2 regions of the Bradyrhizobium sp. USDA 4532 genome follow, and region 2 is predicted to be linked to the other one. Evidence: predicted binding sites of a transcription regulator. Region 2 holds the regulator's gene; the other holds the start of a gene.
What was found. Region 2 encodes PhoB, which activates phosphate uptake and scavenging genes when phosphate is short. Its sites were predicted from a motif close to TGTCATNNANCTGTCAT; they were not measured.
Positions count from the first base shown of each region.

Region 1: the regulator PhoB is predicted to act here: its motif matches at 3,612-3,628, upstream of phnC (phosphonate ABC transporter ATP-binding protein).

Region 1 covers NZ_JALJZN010000001.1:3,492,803-3,500,006, reverse strand. The annotation lists gene hemC (hydroxymethylbilane synthase) at 1-1,007, shown strand, start outside; gene J2R76_RS16540 (DUF1045 domain-containing protein) at 1,014-1,703, opposite strand; gene J2R76_RS16535 (alpha-D-ribose 1-methylphosphonate 5-triphosphate diphosphatase) at 1,713-2,885, opposite strand; partial or broken gene J2R76_RS16530 (chloramphenicol acetyltransferase) at 2,882-3,543, opposite strand; gene phnC (phosphonate ABC transporter ATP-binding protein) at 3,755-4,570, shown strand; gene phnD (phosphonate ABC transporter substrate-binding protein) at 4,650-5,582, shown strand; gene phnE (phosphonate ABC transporter, permease protein PhnE) at 5,666-6,550, shown strand; gene phnE (phosphonate ABC transporter, permease protein PhnE) at 6,547-7,204, shown strand, end outside.
Region 2 covers NZ_JALJZN010000001.1:6,820,875-6,828,078, forward strand. The annotation lists gene pstA (phosphate ABC transporter permease PstA) at 1-637, shown strand, start outside; gene pstB (phosphate ABC transporter ATP-binding protein PstB) at 634-1,452, shown strand; gene phoU (phosphate signaling complex protein PhoU) at 1,559-2,275, shown strand; gene phoB (phosphate regulon transcriptional regulator PhoB) at 2,421-3,131, shown strand; gene J2R76_RS31360 (GcrA family cell cycle regulator) at 3,372-3,884, opposite strand; gene J2R76_RS31365 (aspartate aminotransferase family protein) at 4,372-5,580, shown strand; gene argF (ornithine carbamoyltransferase) at 5,580-6,506, shown strand; gene J2R76_RS31375 (Hsp33 family molecular chaperone) at 6,728-7,204, shown strand, end outside.

The DNA.
Region 1 (7,204 bases), 3.3 Mb from region 2:
TCACGCGCAGCGGAGCTTTCGTGTCGGGACAGGTTTTGCGGATTGGGACGCGCAAGAGCGCGATGGCGCTCGCGCAGACGGATGAGGTCGCACGCCTGCTGCGCGCTTCGGCGCCGGACCTTGCCGTCGACATCGTCAAGTTCGAGACCCGCGGCGACCAGGACCAGACCAGCAAGCTGTTGCGTCATGGCGGCAAGGGCGGCGCCTTCGTCGCCGAGATCCGCGAAGCCATGCGTGCCGGCACCTTGCAGGCGGCGATGCATTCGCTGAAGGACGTGCCGGGCAACGAGGAGACGCCGGGTCTTGTCATCGCCGCGATGCTGGCGCGCGATGCCGCCAATGACAGCCTCGTGCTGCGTCCCGGCCTGTCGCTGGAAACGCTGCGCGCCGCGCGCGGCAAGGGCTTCATGATCGGCACCAACGCCGTGCGCCGCGCCGCCTATCTGCGCCGGCTGTTTCCGGAAGCGACCGTGATCCATTATCGCGGCGCCGCCGACACGCGCGTGGCCAAGCTCGATCGCGGCGACAAGCAGCGGCTGCCCGGCGGCGGCGACGTGGGGCCGGCGGATGCGCTGGTGATGGCGCGCTCGGGCCTGGAGCGCATCGGCATGACCGCGCGCATCGCGCATGATTTCTCGGTCGGCGAGATGCTGCCGGCGGTCGGCCAGGGCATTGTCGCGGTGGAATGCGTCGAGACCGACTGGGCGACGCGTGCGCGGCTTGCCGGGATCGACAACGTGCAGTCGCGGCTTGCGGCCGAGGCCGAGCGCGAGGTGCTGTGGGTGCTCAACGGTCATTGCAATTCGCCGATCGCGGGCCACGCCACGCTCGCGGGAGCCGAGATGACGCTGCGCGCCTCCGTGCTCGACGAGGCCGGCGCCGGCTTCATCGAGGTGACGCGGCGCGGACCCGCGGACCGGCCGCGCGAACTCGGCCGCGCCGTGGGCATGGAGCTGCTGGAGAAGGGCGCCGCCGAGATCATCGCCCGCACCCGGGCGGAGGAATAGCGCGCGCTACGCCCGCAACGGCCAGCTGCCGATGATGCGGAAGCGCGATGCGCTGTCGGTCTGCTTGAACAGCGCGATGCGGTCGATTGCGAGCCGCGCGAGGTCGATCGCCGCGAACCGTGAGCGCAGCTGCGCCACGATCGGGCCGCGCCGCTCGTCGCTCAGCCGCCCTGTCAGCGTCATGTGGAAGCGGAACTCCTCCATGACGTAGGGATAGCCCCAGCGGTCGAGATAGTCGCACTGCCGCGCGGTGAGTTTCTCTGGCCTGCGGCGCGCGCGATCTTCCGGCGTCAGCGGCGCGCGGAACGCGTCGAATTCGGTGACGCAATCGGCGGCAAGCTGCTGCAGATCATCCGAGCGGCTGGCCGGGATCACCGCGATGAAGCCGCTGATCGCATCGACCACCGGTTCGATCACCGGAATGCGCCGCGCGCGGCCGGCGAAGGCGGCACAGGCATCGAGAAGCTCGGCCTCGCTTCGACCGTCGGCGAGCGCGGTGGGCGCTTTCAGCGTGGCGTGGAATCCATACTTGCGCGGATCTTCGGTGATCTCGCGCCAGTCCGGCGTGACGCCTTCGGGAAACGGCAGGTCGTCGCCCGACACCGCATCGTAACCGAGCAGTGTCGAACCGAAGCGGTGCAGGACGCTGTCGGGTGACGGCGCATAATAGATCGCGTAGCGCGGAGTGCTGGCCATGGGACTGGGCTACGCCGCCGCAACCGTCTTGCGCGGCGCGAGCGAATGAACGAGGCAGCTCGCGTCCGCCAGGTGCACCAGCCGTCCGGCCGCTATCACGGCGACGATGCGCGGCCGCAGCGGCACCTTGTCGTCGACGACGATGATGTCGGCACGGCGGCCCGCGGCGAGCACGCCGCGATCGGCGAGCCCGGCCGCGCGGGCCGCCGCCGACGAGATCAGGTCCCAGGCCCTGGCGAGCGGCAGGATGCCGTCGTCGGCGAGGCGGAACGCCGCGAGCAGCTGCGCCGGATAGTAATAGTCCGACGCCAGCACCGAGCAGAGGCCCTGTGCGATCATGTCGGATGCCTTGGTCCAGCCGGTATGGCTGCCGCCGCGCACCACATTGGGCGCGCCGAACACGATGAAATCGCCCGCCGCGGCGGCGTCGCGCGCGGTCTCCTCGTTGACAGGGAATTCGGCGATCGTGGCGCCGAGCGCGCGAAACTCCTGGCGCATCGCCGGGCTGTTGTCGTCGTGCGAGAGCATGCGGATATCGGCCGCGCGCGCGGCAGCGGCCAGTCGCGCTATCGAGGCCGGCACCTCGGGGCGACGCGCCACGATCCGGTCGAGCATGTCGTTGACGGCCTCGACGGAGAGCCCGGTGCGCTCGGCCAGCTGGTTGCGCTTCTTCGGCTTGACGTTGCTGTGGTCGTTGAAGGCGAACAGGTCGATGCGGCCTTCACTGAGCCATTGAATGATCTCGGCCTCGGCCTCGAGATTGTGGGTCTCGTGGCGCAGGTGGAAGCGGGTGTCGGCGGCGAGGTGCGGCCGCAGCGCCTCGATCGCATCGAGCAGCTTGCGCGCATTCTCCGCGCTGCGCAGGCCGGGCTCCCACGACCAGGTCGTGCCGTGGAACACGGTGGTGATGCCGTTGGCGATCGCCTGCCGGTCGCTGTCGATCAGCGCCACGTCGGTCGGGAAGTCGACGCCGGGGCGCGGCATCATCTGCCGCTCGAACGCATCGCCATGCAGGTCGATGATGCCGGGCAGCACCAGGAGGCCACTAGCATCGATGTGAAGCGCGGCGCGACCCTGCTCGGCGTCGAGCGCGCCGATGTCGCGACCAGCGGTCCGCAGCGAGGTCTCGACCAAGGCGCCGTCAACCAGCGTGCGCCCGCCCTCGATGAAAATGTCCGTCACGATGCGGCGCTCCGTTGTTTGGCTTGTGATTGGGATACGGCCTTGGCCTCATGCTTGTCGAGGAATTCCTCGACCGCGAGCTTGCGAAAGTCGGGCAGGACGCGGCGGAGCGTCTCGTGATCCCAGTCCCACCATGCGAGCGCGGCGAGGCGGTCGGCGATCGTCTCGGAGAAGCGCCGCTTCACCGGCCGCGCCGGATTACCGGCCACGATGGTGTAGCCGGGAACGTCCTTGGTCACGATCGCGCCGGCGGCGACGACGGCGCCGGTTCCGACGTTCCGTCCTGGTAACAGGATCGCACCATGACCGATCCAGACGTCATGGCCGATATGCACGTGATGCGCACGTCGCCAGTTGAAGAAGTCGGTGTCGTCGCTCTCTCCGGGGAAATACGCGCTGGCGCGGTAGGTGAAATGCGCCTGAGTCGCGCGATGCATCGGGTGGTTGCCGGGGTTGATGCGGGTCATCGCTTCGAGCAGAACTTGCCGATCGAGGTGTAGGTGATCTGGCTGTCGTTCACGACGTAGGAATAGTCATCCATGGTCACTTCAAGCAGGATCGTGCGCGCGCCGACCTCGGTATATTTGCCGAGCTTGCTCTCACGGACCGACGCGGTCGGGTCGACGGTCGGCACAACCGAGAGTGTTTTTCCGGCCATCAGGGCCTCCGCAAATCTTCAAGAATCTTGGGCTTCCGGGGGATGCGCGCTCGTCATCGGGATGCTTGATGACAACATCATGACGTTGCGATGACGGCAAGGGAGCGACAAGGGAGGGGTGTGGACGATCGCCGCACCGCAGCGCTGTCGTCACATAACTGTAAAACGCCGGGGATAGCGATGGCCCAACGAGGCGCGGTTGGAGCATTACATGCTGGTGGTGGAAGGTTTGACGTGCCGTTTCGGCACGAAAGCCGCAGTCGACAACGCGTCCTTTTCGATCGCGCCGGGCAGCTTTGTCGGCGTGATCGGCCGCTCCGGCGCCGGCAAGTCGACGCTGCTGCGGATGATCAACTGTCTCGCCGATCCGACCTCCGGCCGTATCCTGTTCGAGGGCACCGACGTCACCGCGTTGCGCGGCAAGGAACTGCGGCGGTGGCGCGCGCGCTCGGCGATGATCTTCCAGCAGTTCAATCTGGTCGGCCGCCTTGATGTGCTGACCAACGTGCTGATGGGCCGACTGGCCCAAATTCCGTCATGGCGCTCGCTGGCGCAGGTCTGGCCGGAGCAGGACAGGGCGCTCGCACTGTCGGCGCTCGAGCAATTCGACATCGCCCAGCTGGCGGCACAGCGCGCCGACCAGCTCTCCGGCGGCCAGCAGCAACGCGTCGCGATCGCCCGCGCGCTGGTGCAGGAGCCCGACATCATTCTCGCCGACGAGCCGATCGCCTCGCTCGATCCGCGCAACACCAAGATCGTGATGGACGCGCTGCTGCGCATCAACAAGCATTTCGGCATCACAGTGCTTTGCAATCTGCACTCGCTCGACCTGGCGCGGACCTATTGCGACCGCCTGGTCGGCATGGCCGCAGGTCGCGTGGTGTTCGATGGCGCCCCCGCGGCGCTCACCGACCATATCGCCCGCGAGCTCTATGACCTCGAGGCCAATGACGTCATCGGCGCAGCACCGCTGCCCGCGCCCGACGATGCAACTGCGCCGGCACTCGGCACCGCAGCCGCGGCCTGAGCGTCGCGCATTTTTCAATCTGGGAGGCCGGGCATTTTGCCCGGCCAACAGGTGCAACTACAACAAAAGAGGGGTAGTCATGTTCACTCGTCGCATCATTCTGGCTGGCGCCGCCGCGCTGGCATTTGCCGGTTCGGCCTCCGCGCAGGACTGGAAGGCAAAGTATCCGGAGCTCACCTTCGCGGTGGTGCCGGCCGAGAACGCCTCCGGCGTCACCGAGCGCTGGACGCCGTTCGTGGCGTATCTGTCGAAGGAACTCGGCGTGAAGGTCACACTGCGCATCGCCAACGACTACGCGGCCGTCATCGAAGGCCAGCGCGCCGGCAACATCCAGATCGCCAGCTACGGCTCGGCCTCGTTCTCTCGCGCGCGCGTGACCGGCGTCAAGACCGACGCGTTCGCCAACGATATGAACGCCGACGGTTCGACCGGCTATTACTCGGTGTTCTTCGTCAAGGCGTCGAGCCCGTACAAGACCGTCGAGGACCTGAAGGGCAAGAATCTCGGCCTGGTCGATCCGAACTCGACGTCCGGCAACAACGTGCCGCGCTTCGAACTCAACAAGATGGGCATCGCGAACGCCGAAGGCTTTTTCGGCAAGGTCGTGTTCACCGGCAGCCACGAGAACGCCGTCCTGGCGCTGTCGCAGGGAACCGTTGATGTGGCCGCCAACCAGTGGACCAACGAGGATGATTCCACGCTCGCCCAGATGCTGACCAAGGGCATGCTGAAGAATGCCGACGGCTCGGCGATGAAGAAGGATGATTTCCGCATCATCCACAAGTCGGCGCTGATCATCAACGGCCCCTATGCGTACAACACCGATCTTCCGGAGGACCTGAAGGCCGCGATCGCAAAGGCCTTCTTCGACGCCCCGACCAAGGACAAGGCCGCCTTCGACCGTCTGTCCGACGGTCAGAAGAAGGGCTTCCATCCCGCCACCACCAAGGATTGGGACGGCACCATCGAGCTGATCAAGTTCGTCGACGGTTTGCGAAAGAAGGCGAGCTGATCGCACGCCTGACGTCACGAGGGTCGGGCGTATAGCCCGGCTCTTTCTCTCCACTCAACTCCGAACCGGACTGGCACGCGTCGATGGCGACCGCCGTATCCATTCTTCCAGCGCAGCAATTGGCGACGCTGGGGGACGCCTACCGCAAGTCCGTCGCACGCAAGCGGTTGAAGGCCGCGCTGGCAACGGCGGCATTCTGTGCGGTGCTGGTGATCGCGGCGTTCGGCGCGGAAGTGAACCTGCGCACGCTGTTCACCTATTTCGGCAATTTCGTCAGCTATTTCGATCGCATCCTGACGCTGGATTCCGGCGCGCGGGTCTGGACCGATCCCGCCGAATGGTTCTGGGGTTGGCATAAGTGGCTGAAGATGCTCGGCGAGACGATCCTGATCAGCTATGTCGGCACGCTGACGGGTGCCGTGCTCGCCTTCGCGCTCAATTTCTTCGCGGCCCAGAATACGTCGCCGGGCCCGTGGGTACGTTTCACGATCCGCCGCCTGCTGGAATTCGCCCGCACCGTCCCCGGCATCGTGTTCGCGCTGATCTTCGTGATCGCGTTCGGCCTCGGGCCGATGGCCGGCGTGCTGGCGATCGCGATCCACACCACCGGGGCGCTCGGCAAGCTGTTCGCCGAGATCGTCGAGAATGCCGACATGAAGCCGGTCGAGGGCATCCGCTCCACCGGCGCGAGCTGGCTGTCCTGCATGCGCTTTGCCGTGCTGCCGCAGGTCTCGGCCGGCTATGCCAGCTATGCGCTGCTGCGCTTCGAGATCAACGTCCGCGAGGCGTCGGTGATGGGCTTCGTCGGCGCCGGCGGCATCGGCCAGGAGCTGGTGGTCGCGATCCGCAAGTTCTACTATTCCGACGTCAGCGCCATCCTCATCACCATCATCGTCACCGTCTTCATCATCGATATCTCGACCGGCTGGCTGCGCGGCCGGCTGTTCGGCAAGGAGACCCGTCGATGAGCCAGATGCCGAGGCCGGACACCGCGGAACTGCGCGCGAAGTACCCCGACGTCTTCGAACGTCCCACATCGGCACGGCTGGCGATGTCGGCCATGATCGTGGCGGCGCTCGCGATCTTCGTGTTCGGACTGGTCGATCTCGATTTCTCGCCGTCCAGGCTGATCGCGGGCCTCGGCCAGCTCGGCTGGATCACGATGCTGATGCTCCCGCCGAATCCGGGCTCGTCGTTCCCGCTCTACATGCAGGCGCTCGGCGAGACGCTGTCGATCGCGGTGCTCGGCACCACGCTTGCCGCGGTTTTGGCACTCCCGGTCAGCCTGCTGGCGGCGCGCAACATCATCCCCTCGAACCTGATCCGCTTTCCGGTGCGCCGCTTCCTGGACTCGATCCGCGGCGTCGATACGCTGATCTGGGCGCTGGTCTGGATCAACGTCGTCGGCCTCGGCCCGTTCGCGGGCGTGCTCGCGATCATGGTGTCGGACTTCGGCGCGTTTGGAAAGCTGTTCTCGGAGGCGATCGAGGCGGCGGATCGCAAGCAGGTCGAGGGCATCCGCGCGTCCGGCGGCAACGCGCTGCACGAGATCCGCTTCGGCCTGCTGCCGCAGGTGCTGCCCGTGATCGCCGGGCAGGTGCTCTACTTCATCGAGTCGAATA
Region 2 (7,204 bases):
CTCGGTCATCATGACCGTGATCGGCGTCGGCATCGGCGCGCCGCTTGGCCTGTTCGCCGGCACCTACCTCGCCGAATACGGCAAGCACGACAAGCTGACCTCGGTGATCCGCTTCATCAACGACATCCTGCTCAGCGCGCCCTCGATCATCATCGGCCTGTTCATCTATGGTGCGGTGGTGGTGCCGATGCGCGGCTTCTCGGCGATCGCAGGCAGCCTTGCGCTCGCGGTGATCGTGATCCCGGTCGTGCTGCGCACCACCGAGGACATGCTGCTCTTGGTGCCCAATCCGCTGCGCGAGGCCGCCTCCGCGCTCGGCCTGCCGCGTTCGCTGGTGATCAAGCGGATCGCTTATCGTGCCGCGCGATCGGGTCTGATCACCGGTGTGCTGCTGGCGACCGCCCGCGTCGCCGGCGAGACCGCGCCGCTGCTGTTCACCGCGCTGTCGAACCAGTTCTTCAGCCTGGATCTGACCAAGACGATGGCCAACCTGCCAGTGACCATCAACAACTTCGTGCAGAGCCCCTACGCCTACTGGAAAGAGCTGGCGTGGAGCGGCGCGCTGCTCATCACATTCACCGTGCTCGCGTTGAATATCGGCGCGCGTATCCTTGGTGCCGAAAGGGCCGCAAAATGACCGAGCTTTCCGTCTCCACGACTGCCGCAGGCCACATTCCCCAGGTTCCGCTGCCGGAAGCGCCGCCGAAAGTCACGGTGCGCAACCTCAACTTCTATTACGGCGAGCACCACGCGCTGAAGAACATCAACCTGGCGCTCGGCACCAACCGCGTCACGGCGTTCATCGGCCCGTCCGGCTGCGGCAAGTCGACCCTGCTGCGCATTTTCAACCGGATGTACGACCTGTATCCGGGTCAGCGCGCGGTCGGCCAGCTGATGCTGGACCAGACCAACATTCTCGACCCCAAGCTCGACCTCAACTTGCTGCGCGCGCGGGTCGGCATGGTGTTCCAGAAGCCGACGCCGTTCCCGATGACGATCTACGAGAACATCGCCTTCGGCATCCGCCTCTATGAGAAGATCTCGAAGTCCGAGATGGACGACCGGGTCGAGAAGGCGCTGCGCGGCGGCGCGCTGTGGAACGAGGTCAAGGACAAGCTGAACGCCTCCGGCCTGTCGCTCTCCGGCGGCCAGCAGCAGCGCCTGTGCATCGCGCGCACCGTGGCGGTGCGTCCCGAGGTGATCCTGTTCGACGAGCCGTGCTCGGCGCTCGACCCGATCTCGACCGCCAAGGTCGAGGAGCTGATCCAGGAGCTCTCCGAGGACTACACGATCGCGATCGTCACCCACAACATGCAGCAGGCGGCGCGCGTCTCCGATAAGACCGCCTTCATGTATCTCGGCGAGCTGATCGAGTTCGACGACACCAACAAGATATTCACCTCACCGAGCGATCGGCGCACCCAGGACTACATCACCGGCCGGTTCGGTTGACCGGCGCATGATCCGGAAAAGTGGAAACCGGTTTTCCGATCAGGTCATGCTAAAATTCAGGACACGAAACCATGATCCCCGGGATCATGGTTGAGGGAGACAAGCGATGGCTTCTGAACATACCGCCAAGGCATTCGACAGCGACCTGCAGGAGTTGACTCGCCTGGTCGCCGAGATGGGCGGCCTGGTCGAACGGATGATTACCGAGTCGGTCGACGCGCTGATCCGTCGCGACGTCGCGCTCGGCAAGCGCGTGGTCGCCGCCGACATCGAGATCGACAATCTGCAGCGCAACATCGAAGAGCGGGCGGTGCTGACGATCGCCCGCCGCCAGCCGATGGCGATCGATCTGCGTGAGATCGTCAGCGCGATGCGCGTCGCCACCGACCTCGAGCGGATCGGCGACCTCGCCAAGAACATGGGCAAGCGCGTCGCGGCGCTGGAGAGCGATTTCCAGCCGCTGAAGCTGATCCGCGGCCTCGAGCACATGACCGACCTCGTGCTGTCGCAGGTCAAGTCGGTGCTCGACGCCTATGCCGCGCACGACCTGCCGGCGGCGATGAACGTCTGGAAGGGCGACGAGGAGGTCGATGCGATCTGCACCTCGCTGTTCCGCGAACTGCTCACCTACATGATGGAAGATCCGCGCAACATCTCGTTCTGCATCCATCTGATGTTCTGCGCCAAGAACATCGAGCGGATCGGCGATCACGCCACCAATATCGCCGAGACCGTGTTCTACATGATCGAGGGCCAGCAGATCACCGACAAGCGCCCGAAGGGCGACATGACCACTTTTGCCACCACGGTGCCGGGCAACTGAGGCATGATCGGCAAGCACGGAACCGGCAAGAGCGAAACTGGATGATCCTCGCGACAAATCGTTTCCGCGGGGACTATGCTCAAGGAAGTAAGCGTTTCGGTTTGCGTCTGGGCAACGGATCACCACAGAGAAAGAACTTAAACCGATGAGCGCACGCATTCTGGTAGTCGAAGACGAGGAAGCGCTGACGACGCTGTTGCGCTACAATCTCGATGCGGAAGGCTACGATGTCGAGACGGTGGGGCGCGGCGACGATGCGGATACAAGGCTGAAGGAGCGCGTTCCCGACCTCGTGGTGCTGGACTGGATGCTGCCGGGCCTGTCCGGCATCGAACTGTGCCGCCGCCTGCGGGCGCGGCCCGAGACCAAGCAGCTTCCGATCATCATGCTGACCGCGCGCGGCGAGGAAAGCGAGCGCGTGCGCGGGCTTGCCACCGGCGCGGACGATTACATCGTCAAGCCGTTCTCGGTGCCGGAGCTGCTGGCGCGGGTGAAGGGCCTGTTGCGCCGCGCCAGCCCGGAGCGGCTTGCGACCGTGCTGACCTACGGCGACATCGAGCTCGACCGCGAGAAGCGCCGCGTGGCGCGCTCGGGCCGTCCGATCGATCTCGGGCCGACCGAGTATCGCCTGCTCGAATTCTTCCTTGAGCATCCCGGCCGCGTGTTCAGCCGCGAGCAATTGCTCGACAGCGTCTGGGGCCGCGACATCTACATCGATGAGCGCACCGTCGACGTGCATATCGGCCGCCTGCGCAAGCTGCTCAATCCGGGCCGCGAGCAGGATCCGATCCGCACTGTGCGCGGCGCCGGCTACGCGCTCGACGACCGCTTTGCCAAGGCCGAGCCGCAGCCGTAACGGCCATGCGGCATTCATAAACCGCAACACGGCGTCGTCCCGGCGAAACCCGGGACCCATACGCTGCGGCCAGCGCAATCGGCACGCGGCCAGACGGCTTTCTAACAACACCCATTCGTGGTTATGGGTCCCGGCCTGCGCCGGGACGACGCTGGTGATATAGCCGGGCTGGGTCACACAAAAAAATCCCCGCTTTCGCGGGGATTTGTCTTTGAGGTCTTCCGTCGTTTTCCCGAGTGCTCACTTGATCTGCGGTTTCGCCGACGGCCGGCGGCGATCGGCGGCGGGCTGGTAGGCGACGCGCGAGTGATGCGCGCAATAGGGCAGGCCGCCGAGCGCTTTGCCGCCGCAGAAGAAGAATTCCGGGCTCGAGGGATCGCCGACCGGCCAGTGACAGGTGGCCTCGTTGAGCTCGAGCAGCGACAGCCGCTGGCTCATCGGCACCACATTGTCGTAGGAGATCGGATCGGGCTCCATCTCGGCCTCGAAGGCGTGCGCCAGCGCGGTGTTGCCGCGCGAGACCGGGCGCGCCACCCGCATCATGTGCTGGGCGGGGCGGGCCTTGCGCTGCCGCGGCGCGGCCGTGGAGGGTGCCTTGGCGCGGCCGGAGAGGCCGAGCCGATGCACTTTGCCGATCACGGCGTTTCGCGTCACATTGCCAAGTTCCGCCGCGATCTGGCTGGCCGACAGGCCGGACTCCCAGAGCTTCTTCAGCTGCTCGACGCGATCGTCGGACCAGGTCAATACAGTCATCGCATTCTTCCCTTCGCGTAGCGCCGGCCAATCATTGGAGCGGCGCTGCGAGCCAATCTGGACAAATATCCCTGCGGCCAGAATCCCTTAGCCCTCGCCGGGCACGGTGTTGCGCCCGAACGTTTACGCGAGACACAAAGGCTACTTAGAGGGTCCAGTACCGCCGCACGAGATGTCGTACCCGACAGGCCAAACGCTACAATATGGCGTGACTCTGGCGCAAGAGTCCGCGGTCGTGCGTCCACATGTTCCCACACAGTTAAGCATCGCGATGAGGCTTTTCCACCGCACCGGAATGCTCCGGATTGCGCTCGTTTCGCATTGCAGGAAGGCCACTTCGTGGCGATTGACACTTACCGACCGCAGCATAGAATGCCCGCCACGTGCCGCCCGCAAAGGCGGCCGTTTTGTTTTCCGAAGCTGGCCGTTGCTGCGCTGGCGTCAAGGCGCGCGGCAATTGTCGGCTTAAAAACCGTCAGTGATCGTCATGACCAACGCTGCCACGTCGCATCTGCTCCCCGTCTTCGCCAGGGTCGATCTCGGTTTCGAGCGCGGTGAGGGCGCCTGGCTGATCGCAACCAACGGCGACCGCTATCTCGATTTCACCTCGGGCGTCGCGGTCAACGCGCTCGGGCACGCGCATCCGCATCTCGTCAAGGCGCTGCAGGAACAGGCGACCAAGCTCTGGCACATGTCGAACCTGTTCAAGAGCCCGGACGGCGAGGTGCTTGCCGCGCGGCTGTGCGAGCAGAGCTTTGCCGACTTCGTGTTCTTCTGCAATTCCGGCGCGGAAGCGATGGAGGGCGTGATCAAGCTGGTCCGCCACTATCACTTCTCCAAGGGCCATGGCGAGCGCTACCGCATCATCACCTTCGAGGGCGCCTTCCACGGCCGCACGCTGGGCACGCTGGCGGCGACCGGCTCGGCGAAATATCTCGAGGGCTTCGGCCCGCCGATGGACGGCTTCGACCAGGTGCCGCATGGCGACATCGACGCGGTGAAGAAGGCGATCGGTCCGCACACCGCCGGCATCCTGATCGAGCCGGTGCAGGGCGAGGGCGGCGTGCGCTCGGCGCCACAGGCGTTCTTCAAGGCACTGCGCGCGCTGTGCGACGAGCACGGCCTGCTGCTCGCCTTCGACGAGGTGCAGACCGGCATGGGCCGAACCGGCGAGCTGTTCGCCTACAAGCGCACCGGCGTCACGCCGGACGTGATGTCGCTGGCCAAGGCGCTCGGGGGCGGTTTCCCGATCGGCGCGGTGCTGGCGACCGCGCAAGCCGCGGCCGGCATGGCGCCCGGCTCGCACGGCTCGACCTTCGGCGGCAATCCGCTCGCGGTCGCCGCCGCCAATGCCGTGCTCGACGTCATGCTGAAACCCGGCTTCTTCGAGCATGTGCAGAAGATGTCGCTGCTGCTCAAGCAGAAGCTCGCCTCCGTCGTCGACCGCTATCCCGGCGTGCTGTCGGAGGTACGCGGCGAGGGGCTGTTGATCGGCGTCAAGGCCGTGGTGCCGTCGGGCGACCTGATCGCAGCGCTGCGCAGCGAGAAGCTGCTCACCGTCGGCGCAGGCGACAATGTGGTGCGGTTCCTGGCGCCGCTGATCGTGACCGAGTCCGAGATCGACCAGTCGATCACCGCGCTCGAGCGCGCCTGCGCGACATTGTCGGTGGCGCAGCCGAAGAAGGCGGCTGGATAATGAGCAAGCCGGTCCGTCACTTCCTCGATATCAACGAGCTGCCGCTCGGCGAACTGCGCAACATGCTGTCCGCCGGAGCCGCCATGAAGGCGAAGCTGAAGGCGCATGAGAAGGGCAGGAAGCCGCTCGAAGGCAAGACGCTGGCGATGATCTTCGAGCGCCCGTCGACCCGCACAAGGGTGTCGTTCGACGTGGGCATGCGCCAGCTCGGCGGTGAATCCATCATGCTGACCGGCGCCGAGATGCAGCTCGGCCGCGGCGAGACCATCGCCGACACCGCGCGCGTGCTGTCGCGCTATGTCGATGCGATCATGATCCGCATCCTCAACCATGACGCGCTGCTCGAGCTCGCGGCTCACGCCACCGTTCCCGTCATCAACGGCCTGACCCGGCGTTCGCATCCCTGCCAGGTGATGGCCGACCTCATGACCTATGAGGAAAACCGCGGCTCGATCGAGGGCAAGACCGTGGCCTGGACCGGCGACGACAACAACGTGCTGGCCTCCTGGGCGCATGCCGCCGAGCGGTTCAAGTTCCAGCTCAATGTTGCGACCCCGCCGGAGCTGTCGCCGAAGAAGCCGATGCGCGACTGGATCAAGGCGACCGGCGCGCCGATCATGCTCGGCACCGATCCGGAAGCCGCCGTGCGCGGCGCCGACTGCGTCGTCACCGACACCTGGGTGTCGATGGGCGACAAGGAGGGCGAGCACCGCCACAACGTGCTGCGGCCCTATCAGGTCAATGCCAAGCTGATGTCGCTCGCCAAGCCGGACGCACTGTTCATGCACTGCCTGCCCGCGCATCGCGGCGAGGAGGTCACCGACGAGGTGATCGACGGGCCGCAATCCGTGGTGTTCGACGAGGCGGAAAACCGCCTGCATGCGCAGAAGGGCATTCTGGCCTGGTGTTTCGACGCGGTCGCGTAGTCGGAGATCAGTAAGCGTTGTCGTCCCGGGCAAGCGAAGCGCGACCCCGGACCCATAACCATCGCTGTCAATCGTTGCGAAGGCTGGGGCACCAGCTTGATGCAAGCAACTCACATCGGTGGTTATGGGTCGCTGCTTTCGCATGCTTTCGCAGGGACGACGGAAACATCCGCGTTAGTGAACCCCTTTATTTCATGGTCCGAGACCCCAGATAGAGCGCCATGGTTTCACAATCCCCCGACATCAAAATCACGCCCGAGGCGCCGGTTCGCGCGCCCTCAGCGGTTCCGGTCGACGATGCCGTGCTGGCATTCGAGGTCGGCGCGCTGGACCTGCGCGGCCGGCTGACCCGGCTCGGCCCCGCGCTCGACGAGATCCTGCACAAGCACGATTATCCGCCCGCGGTCGGCAAGCTGCTCGGCGAGGCGATCGTGCTGACCACGCTGCTCGGCTCGTCGGTCAAGTTCGAGGGCCGCTTCATCCTGCAGACCCGGACCGAAGGTCCGGTCTCGCTCCTGATCGTGGATTTCCAGGCGCCCGACCGGCTGCGCGCCTATGCGCGCTACGACGCATCGCGCCTCAAGAATGGCCAGAGCTCGGGCGAGCTGCTCGGCAAGGGCCACCTTGCGATGACCATCGATCAGGGCTCCAACACCAGCCGCTACCAGGGACTGGTCGCGCTCGACGGCGGCGGCCTG